DNA from 2 places in the Streptomyces sp. NPDC043726 genome. Region 2 is predicted to be linked to the other one. Evidence: riboswitches for the same ligand, from Rfam matches in the RefSeq annotation. Region 2 holds a riboswitch; the other holds the start of a gene.
The links. A riboswitch is a leader RNA that binds a small molecule or an ion and turns the genes downstream of it on or off. The one in region 2 is predicted to bind glycine.
Positions count from the first base shown of each region.

Region 1: it holds a riboswitch for glycine, as region 2 does, so the genes downstream of both, gcvP (aminomethyl-transferring glycine dehydrogenase) here and gcvT (glycine cleavage system aminomethyltransferase GcvT) in region 2, are expected to answer to the same signal.

Region 1 covers NZ_JBWKCI010000029.1:8,624-13,226, forward strand. The annotation lists gene AC068Z_RS42130 (MerR family transcriptional regulator) at 1-216, shown strand, start outside; gene AC068Z_RS42135 (DNA polymerase IV) at 307-1,683, shown strand; gene AC068Z_RS42140 (PRC-barrel domain-containing protein) at 1,798-2,172, opposite strand; glycine riboswitch at 2,286-2,381, shown strand; gene gcvP (aminomethyl-transferring glycine dehydrogenase) at 2,556-4,603, shown strand, end outside.
Region 2 covers NZ_JBWKCI010000012.1:36,676-41,278, reverse strand. The annotation lists gene AC068Z_RS31215 (enhanced serine sensitivity protein SseB C-terminal domain-containing protein) at 1-302, opposite strand, end outside; gene AC068Z_RS31210 (enhanced serine sensitivity protein SseB) at 447-1,238, opposite strand; gene AC068Z_RS31205 (AAA family ATPase) at 1,389-2,051, opposite strand; glycine riboswitch at 2,222-2,317, shown strand; glycine riboswitch at 2,318-2,426, shown strand; gene gcvT (glycine cleavage system aminomethyltransferase GcvT) at 2,464-3,582, shown strand; gene gcvH (glycine cleavage system protein GcvH) at 3,703-4,080, shown strand; gene glyA (serine hydroxymethyltransferase) at 4,090-4,603, shown strand, end outside.

The DNA.
Region 1 (4,603 bases), on a different contig from region 2:
GACGGTGCCACGGTCTACGAGTGCACCTCGCCCGACGAGGTCCACGCGCTGCTCCAGGGCGGTCAGGGCATCTTCGGCATCGCGGTCGGGGTGGTGTGGCGGGACGTCGAGAGCGCGCTGTCCCAGCTGCACGGGGAGCGGATCGACACCGGCGAGACGCTCGTCGGCCACAATCCGGCGGACGAGCTGGCGCGGCGGCGGAACCGGGCGGTCTGAGAGCGCCGGGTGGTCTGATCGCCAGGCGGCTGAAAGCCGGGCGGTCGCGCTCCGGGGGCATTGTCAGTGGCGTAGGGCAGCATCGGAGATGTGAGAAGCGCCCCGACGATCCTGCACCTCGACATGGATGCCTTCTTCGCCTCGGCGGAGCAGGCGTCCAAGCCGAGTCTGCGCGGGAAGGCAGTGATCGTCGGCGGGCTCGGGCCGCGTGGGGTGGTGGCGACGGCGTCGTACGAGGCCCGCGTCTTCGGGGTGAACTCGGCGATGCCCATGGCGCAGGCGCGGCGGCTGGCGCCGAACGCCGCGTATCTGGTGCCGCGCTTCGGGTTCTACCGGTCGATCAGCGAGCAGGTCATGGGGCTGCTCAGGGCCCTGTCGCCACTGGTGGAGCCGCTGAGTCTGGATGAGGCCTTCGTGGATCTGGAGGCCGGGGGAGCGGCCTGGGACGCGGAGTCGGCGCGGCTGGCGGGCGTGAAGCTGCGCGCCGACATACGGGCCGTCACGGGGCTGACGGGGTCGGTGGGGCTCGCGGCGTCCAAGATGCTCGCGAAGATCGCCTCGGAGCAGGCCAAGCCGGACGGGCTGGTGCTGATCGAGCCGGGGACCGAGCGGGCGCTGCTCGGGCCGATGTCGGTGCGGACCCTGCCGGGGGTGGGGCCGGCCACGGGGGACCATCTGCGGCGGGCCGGGATCCATACGGTCGACGAGCTGGCCGAGGCGGGGGAGGACGAGCTCGTACGGCTGCTCGGGAAGGCGCATGGGCACGCGCTGTACGCGATGGCGCTGGCCCGGGACGAGCGGCCCGTGGTGGCCGAGCGGGAGACGAAGTCGGTGTCCGTGGAGGACACGTACGACGTCGACATCCACGACCGGGTGCGGGTGGGGCTCGAGGTGCAGCGGCTGGCTGATCGGTGTGTGCGGCGGCTGCGGGGCGCCGGGCTGTCAGGGCGGACGATCGTGCTGAAGGTGCGGCGGTACGACTTCTCGACGCTGACGCGGTCCGAGACCTTGCGGGGGCCCACGGACGATCCTTCGGTGGTGCGGGAGGCGGCTGCCCGGTTGCTGGAGTCGGTGGACACCACGGGGGGTGTGCGGCTGCTGGGGGTGGGGGTGAGCGGGCTCGCTGATTACACGCAGGAGGACCTGTTCGCGCAGGCCGCGGGGGAGCTGGCCACGGAGGGCGGGGCGGAGGAGGGGGACGCGGGGAGTGAGGCTGCGGGCTCGGCGGTGGTCGAGGCCGCCGAGCGGCGGTGGGTCGCGGGGCATGACGTGCGGCATGCGGAGTTCGGGCACGGATGGGTGCAGGGGAGCGGGCTGGGGCGGGTGACCGTGCGGTTCGAGACGCCGGAATCCGAGCCGGGGAGGGTGCGGACGTTTCGGGTGGACGATCCGGAGCTCTCGGTCGCGGAGCCATTGCCCTTGGTGTCGGTCAGACCCGATGTGCCGGTGGACGGGGTCGGGGCGTGACCAGAGGGTGAGGTCGGAGGGGGCTGGTGCTCGCCCGCGCTCGCGGGGTGCCGCTTCTCTGGCTGCGCGGGCCGCCCCAGCGGCACGACCGCCCGCCGCTGCCCGGCAGCGGAGTCATGTGTCCGCGTCTTCCGTGCCTGCCAAGTTGCCGAAGTCGTGGTCCGGGGATGGGGGCGGGGCGATGTCCAGGCCGTAGTGGTGGTAGAGCTGGAGTTCCTGTTCGGGGGAGAGGTGGCGGCCCACTCCGAAGTCGGGGGCGTCCTTGATCAGGGCGCGTTCGAAGGGGACGTGCAGGGTGCCCTCGATCAGCTTGCTGGGTTCCAGGGGGACGAAGGCGTCCCTGCTGAAGAGGCCGGTGCGTATGGCGGCCCACTCCGGTACTCCGGTCGCGTCGTCGAGGTAGACCTCGTCGATCGTGCCGATCTTCGTGCCGTTGCGGTCGAACGCCTTGCGGCCGATCAGGTTGCGCGGATCGATGTCGGTCTGCACGGGCCCTCCACTTGGTCGCAACTCATCCGTAAGCACTACGAAAGAGCACATTGGGTGAAGCGGCCACTCGAACGCCCGGTCGTTGACCTCGCTGGTACCCTGGCAGCGGCTGCTGACCCCGTGCGGGAGAGTCCTCCAGACATCATCGGAGGCGCCGAAGGAGCAAATCCTCCCCGGAATCTCTCAGGCCCACGTACCGCACGGACGAGGTCACTCTGGAAAGCAGAGCGGGTGTCAACGGCTTCCGCTCTCACCGACGGTGAAAGCCGGGTGCCCTCGGGCCCCGGTGAAGCTCTCAGGTTGAGATGACAGAGGGGGAGGCCGTCCGGGTACCCGCGCCGTGGTACCCCTCGCAGGTCGCGTCAGACCAGGAGGCCTCCGCAATGACCGCCCACCGCATTCCGCTCGCAGAGCTCGAACAGGGCATTCCCTTCGAGCAGCGTCATATCGGCCCTGACCACGAGGCTCGGGCCAAGATGCTGGCCCAGGTCGGGTACGGATCGCTCGACGAGCTCACCGCCGCCGCGGTGCCGGACGTGATCAAGAACGCCGACTCCCTCGATCTGCCGGGAGCGCGTACCGAGGCCGAGGTGCTGGCCGAGCTGCGGTCGCTCGCCGACCGTAATCAGGTCCTCGATTCCATGATCGGACTCGGTTACTACGGGACCTTCACCCCGCCGGTGATCCTGCGGAACGTGATGGAGAACCCGGCCTGGTACACCGCCTACACGCCGTACCAGCCGGAGATCTCGCAGGGGCGGCTCGAGGCGCTGCTGAACTTCCAGACCACGGTCGCCGACCTCACGGGGCTGCCCACCTCCGGTGCCTCCCTGCTCGACGAGGGGACCGCCGCGGCCGAGGCCATGGCCCTGTCCCGGCGCATGGGCAAGAACAAGAAGGGCCTCTTCCTGGTCGACGCGGACGTCCTGCCGCAGACCATCGCCGTGATCGAGACCCGCGCCGAGCCGACCGGCGTCGAGGTCGTCGTCGCCGACCTCAGCGCGGGCATCCCGGCCGAGATCGCCTCCCGCGAGATCAACGGCGTACTCCTCCAGTACCCCGGCGCCTCCGGGGCCGTACGGGACATCAAGGCCGTCATCGAGCAGGCCCATGAGCTCGGCGCGCTCGTCACCGTCGCCGCCGATCTGCTCGCGCTGACGCTGCTGACGTCCCCCGGTGAGCTGGGCGCGGACATCGCGGTGGGCACCACGCAGCGCTTCGGTGTTCCGATGGGCTTCGGCGGACCGCACGCCGGCTACATGGCCGTGCACGAGAAGTTCGCGCGCAGCCTGCCCGGACGGCTCGTCGGCGTGTCCGTGGACGCGGACGGGAACAGGGCCTACCGGCTCGCGCTCCAGACGCGTGAGCAGCACATCCGGCGTGAGAAGGCGACCAGCAACATCTGCACGGCGCAGGTGCTGCTCGCCGTCATGGCCGGGATGTACGCCGTCTACCACGGCCCCGAGGGGCTGAAGAGCATCGCCCGGCGCGTGCACCGGTACGCCACGATCCTCGCCGCGGGGCTCACCGCGGGCGGCGTGGAGGTCGTGCACGGTTCCTTCTTCGACACGGTCACCGCGCGGGTTCCCGGGCGGGCCGCCGAGGTCGTCGCCGCCGCTCGCGAGAACGGCGTCAACCTGCGGCTCGTCGACGCCGACCACGTCTCCGCCGCCTGCGACGAGACCACCGCGCGGGCCCAGCTGGCCGCCGTGTGGAGCGCGTTCGGCGTCGAGGGGGACATCGAGGCGCTGGACGCCGAGGTCGAGGACGCGCTGTCGCAGGAGGCCCTGCGCGGTGACGAGTACCTGACCCACCCGGTCTTCCACGAGCACCGTTCCGAGACCGCGATGCTGCGCTACCTGCGCCGCCTCGCGGACCGTGACTACGCGCTCGACCGCGGCATGATCCCGTTGGGCTCCTGCACGATGAAGCTCAACGCCACGACCGAGATGGAGCCGGTCACCTGGCCCGAGTTCGGGCAGCTGCACCCCTTCGCCCCCGCCGAGCAGGCGGAGGGCTACCTCACGCTGATCCGTGAGCTGGAGGAGCGTCTCGCCGAGGTCACCGGCTACGACAAGGTCTCGCTGCAGCCCAACGCCGGGTCGCAGGGTGAGCTGGCCGGTCTGCTCGCCGTACGCGGGTACCACCGCGCCAACGGGGACGAGCAGCGGACCGTCTGCCTCATTCCCTCCTCCGCGCACGGCACCAACGCCGCCAGCGCCGTGATGGCCGGGATGAAGGTCGTCGTCGTCAAGACCGCCGGGGACGGCGAGATCGACGTCGAGGACCTGCGGGCGAAGATCGAGCAGTACCGCGACGAGCTGTCGGTGCTGATGATCACGTACCCCTCGACGCACGGTGTCTTCGAGGAGCACGTCGCCGACATCTGCGCGCAGGTGCACGAGGCGGGCGGGCAGGTCTACGTCGACGG
Region 2 (4,603 bases):
TCCGGGTACAGGGTGCGGGCGACGTCGATGCCGTCCACGACCTCGTAGGAACGGTTCCAGCCGCTCGCCGACAACTCCTGGGCGGAGGTGACACACGGGGCATAGCCGTAGTTCTCGACCTCCATGTTCCCGTACTGGGCGTCCGGGGAGCCGGCCTGGCCGTGCCACAACAGCATCCAGATCTGGCCGGAGTTCGGGGTCGCGAGCGCGCGCAGGAGCGCCTCGTAGGCGTCGTACCGCCCGGGCGTGACCTGGCGCAGCATGTGCTCGACCTGACCGGCCGCGATGCCGCTGGCGCTCACCTGTACCGCCCCTTCATCTTCACTCTCGCCCGAGCCGTGACCCTAGCTTAAGCCCGCCTAATCACTCGGGACTTGCCGTGGTCGTGCGAGTGCGGCTTCGGTCGTGGCCGGTCGCGCGGTTCCCCGCGCCCCTGGGTGTGTCGGCTAACCCTGTGTGTAGAAGGGCCGTACCTTCTCGCGCATCCACACCACCACCGGGTCCTGGGCCGCCATGTCCAGCAGGATGAGGTTCACCGGCCACCTCGTCGGCACCCTGCCCAGGGCCCTGCCCAAAGCATCCATCGGGAGCGTGCGGAGGTCGCCCTCCCAATTGGAGAGTTCCACTCCCACGAACATCACGGGATCCGCCGTTTCGACGGTCGCCAGACAGCGGCGGGCCGTCGTCACGACTCCCGTGGCGGCGAACTCTGCCGAGGCCGCGGCCAGGAAGTCGACCGGGTCGTCCTGCCAGTCCGGCTCGTACAGCTTGACCCGGCCGCCGCTCGCGGGGCCGTCGAGCGGAGTGCGGCCGACCCGGCACAGCTCGGCCACCGCGACCGGCGGGAGAGGTATCCCCACCACCCCGTCGGGGTTGACCGCGATCCCGACCTGCGGGGGCAGGCCGCGGGCGAACTCCACCGCGGGGGCGATGGTGTACGACATGTGCGCGCCGACGACCTGGCGGAACTGCTCCTCGGAGCTGAAGACCGGGACATAGGCCTGGCCCTCGATCTCCAGCGTGGGCAGGTCCAGCGGGCCGCTGTTCGGGCCGCCGCCGGACGGGAGCGGGACCCAGAGGAAGCTGCGCCCGAGGACCTCGATGATCCGGCCGCCCGCCGAGGGCACGCCGAGGGAGGCGGAGAGCACCTCCTCCAGCTCGTTGCCGGGCCATCCGCCGTGCGGATGGGGGTGTGCCTGCGCCGGAAAGTCCGCGGGGAGATCCGCCGGGAAGTCCATCTGTCTGACCGCCTGCCGTGAACCACTGCTGTGGCTGAAAAGGCTAACGCCTCCCGGCGGGCCGGGAATCAGCCGGAAGCGGACCCGCACTCAGCCGGACCCGGACCCGGACCCGGACCAGGCCGGAAGCGGACCCGGACCCGGCCGGAATCAGCCCGTGAAGCCGATCCGGCGCAGCGCGCCCGCCGCGGGTCGGTCGATCAGCACCGCCGAACCACAGCCCTGGGGCAGCTCGCCCTTCTCCACCGCGCGCAGCAGCCGCCCGGCCGCCGTGCGGTGCCGCAGGAAGGCGTACCGGGACACGCCCCGGCCGCGCTCCCGCTGGCCCTCCAGGGCCTGGTCCGGGGTGACGTCCAGCACGAGCAGGTGCAGGGTGCCACCCCGGCGCCGGGCCTCGCGGGCGAGCCATCCGCGTACCCAGGCCTGCGTACCGCAGTCGTGCACGACGACACCCTTGCCGGAGCGCAGCGCGCGCCACAGACCGGCGTAGTGGGCCAGCCGGACGAGGGGACGGTAGACGGCGTAGGGAAGGAAGCCGGGCATGCGGGCGTCCCAGCGGTCCCGGGTGTCCTGCGAGTCGATCCGGGCACCCTTCACGGCTCGCTTCATCAAGGTGGACTTGCCGCTGCCGGGCAGACCGGTGATCACGACGAGGTCCTGGGGCCCGAAGAGCAGCGCGTGCGGGCTGCGACCGCCGCGCTCCCGCAGATCGCGTACGACCGGGGCGCGGCCCTCGAGAACGGGGGCAGCCGGCTGCCGGGGCACCGCGATGCCCGTGGTGGTCGCGTACGCCGTGGTCCTGTTCAACGTGATCGTCCTCCCCTGGGTCAGGTAGAGCACCTGCCCGTTGAGCGTAAAGAGAAGGTAATGCCGTGCGCCTTCCGTTTCTGTACGCGTACCGCCACAGCCCGGTTACAGATGCGGCCCTGCCGTACCGGACCGATGCGTGCAATGATGTCCGCGCCAACTGCATACCGGCCGTTTGAATCCGCGCGGGAGAGTTCCCAGCCTTGAGCTGGGGCGCCGAAGGAGCAAGTCCCTCCCTTGAATCTCTCAGGCCCCGTTACCGCGCGGGCGAGGCACATCTGAAAAGCGGACCGCCGTCGCCGGTGGTCCCACCCAAGGTGCAAGTCATGCCCCGATGAGGTCATGACGAACCTCTCAGGTTCCGATGACAGATGGGGAGGAACGACCTCGCCGTCATGCCTTGGGAGACACACGTCCGATGAGCAGTCCTGAACCCCGCCGTACCGCCCTCGATGCCCTGCATCGGTCGCTCGGCGCGACGATGACCGACTTCGCCGGCTGGGACATGCCGCTGCGCTACGGCTCCGAGCGTGACGAGCACAACGCCGTGCGCACCAGGGCCGGCCTCTTCGACCTCTCCCACATGGGCGAGATCACGGTGACCGGACCGCAGGCGGCCCAGCTGCTGAACTTCGCCCTGGTCGGCAACATCGCCTCCGTCGGTGTCGGCCGCGCCCGCTACACCATGATCTGCCGCGCCGACGGCGGCATCCTGGACGACCTGATCGTCTACCGGCTCGCGGAGACCGAGTACATGGTCGTCGCCAACGCCTCGAACGCCCAGGTCGTGCTGGACGCCCTGGTGGATCGTTCCGCCGGTTTCGACGCCGAGGTCCGCGACGACCGGGACGCGTACGCGCTGATCGCCGTCCAGGGCCCCGAGTCCCCGGGCATCCTGAAGTCGCTCACCGACGCCGACCTCGACGGCCTGAAGTACTACGCGGGCCTGCCCGGCACCGTCGCGGGCGTCCCGGCGCTGATCGCGCGCACCGGGTACACCGGTGAGGACGGCTTCGAGCTGTTCGTGAAGCCCTCGGACGCCGAGACGCTGTGGCAGGCGCTGACCGAGGCCGGCGCGCCCGTCGGCCTGGTCCCCTGCGGCCTGTCCTGCCGGGACACCCTGCGCCTGGAAGCGGGCATGCCGCTGTACGGGCACGAGCTGACGACCGGCCTCACCCCCTTCGACGCCGGGCTCGGCCGGGTGGTCAAGTTCGAGAAGGAGGGCGACTTCGTCGGGCGCGAGGCGCTCACCGAGGCCGCCGCCCGCGCGGAGAGCAACCCGCCGCGCGTCCTCGTCGGCCTGATCGCCGAGGGCCGCCGGGTCCCGCGCGCCGGGTACCCGGTCGTCGCGGCCGGCCAGGTCATCGGCGAGATCACCTCCGGCGCCCCCTCCCCCACGCTGGGCAAGCCGATCGCCATGGCCTACGTCGACGCCGCGCACGCGGCGCCCGGCACGGCAGGTGTCGGCGTGGACATCCGGGGCAGTCACGAGCCGTACGAGGTCGTGGCGCTGCCGTTCTACAAGCGCCAGAAGTAGTCGCCTGCAGGCGCCAGACATGCCGCCGTAGGTGATGCTGAGCACATCACCGCTGCTCACGCACGCCTCCAGCAGTCCCCCATTCATCAGCACTCCCCCGCGTACAGGAGAATTCAGGCCATGAGCAACCCCCAGCAGCTGCGCTACAGCAAGGAGCACGAGTGGCTGTCGGTCGCCGAGGACGGCGTCTCGACGGTCGGCATCACGGAGTTCGCGGCCAACGCGCTCGGTGACGTCGTCTACGCCCAGCTCCCCGAGGTCGGCTCCACGGTGGCCGCGGGCGAGTCCTGTGGCGAGCTGGAGTCCACCAAGTCGGTCAGCGACCTGTACTCCCCGGTCAGCGGTGAGGTCACCGAGATCAACGAGGACGTCGTCAACGACCCGTCGCTGGTGAACTCCGCCCCCTTCGAGGGCGGCTGGCTGTTCAAGGTACGCGTGGCGGAGGAGCCGGGCGACCTGCTCTCCGCCGACGAGTACACCGCCTTCTCCGCCGGCTGAGGATCGTAGATGACTCTTCTCAACACTCCCCTGCACGAGCTCGACCCGGAGATCGCCGCCGCGGTCGACGCCGAGGTGGGCCGTCAGCAGTCCACGCTCGAGATGATCGCCTCGGAGAACTTCGCTCCGCTCGCCGTCATGGAGGCCCAGGGCTCGGTCCTGACCAACAAGTACGCCGAGGGCTACCCGGGCCGCCGCTACTACGGCGGCTGCGAGCACGTCGACGTCGCCGAGCAGATCGCCATCGACCGGGTCAAGGACCTGTTCGGCGCCGCCTACGCCAACGTCCAGCCGCACTCCGGTGCCTCCGCCAACCAGGCCGCGCTGTTCGCGCTGGCCCAGCCCGGCGACACCATCCTCGGCCTGGACCTGGCCCACGGCGGCCACCTCACCCACGGCATGCGTCTGAACTTCTCCGGCAAGCAGTTCAACGTGGTCGCCTACCACGTCGACGAGGCCGGACTGGTCGACATGGCCGAGGTCGAGCGCCTGGCCAAGGAGCACCGCCCCAAGGTGATCATCG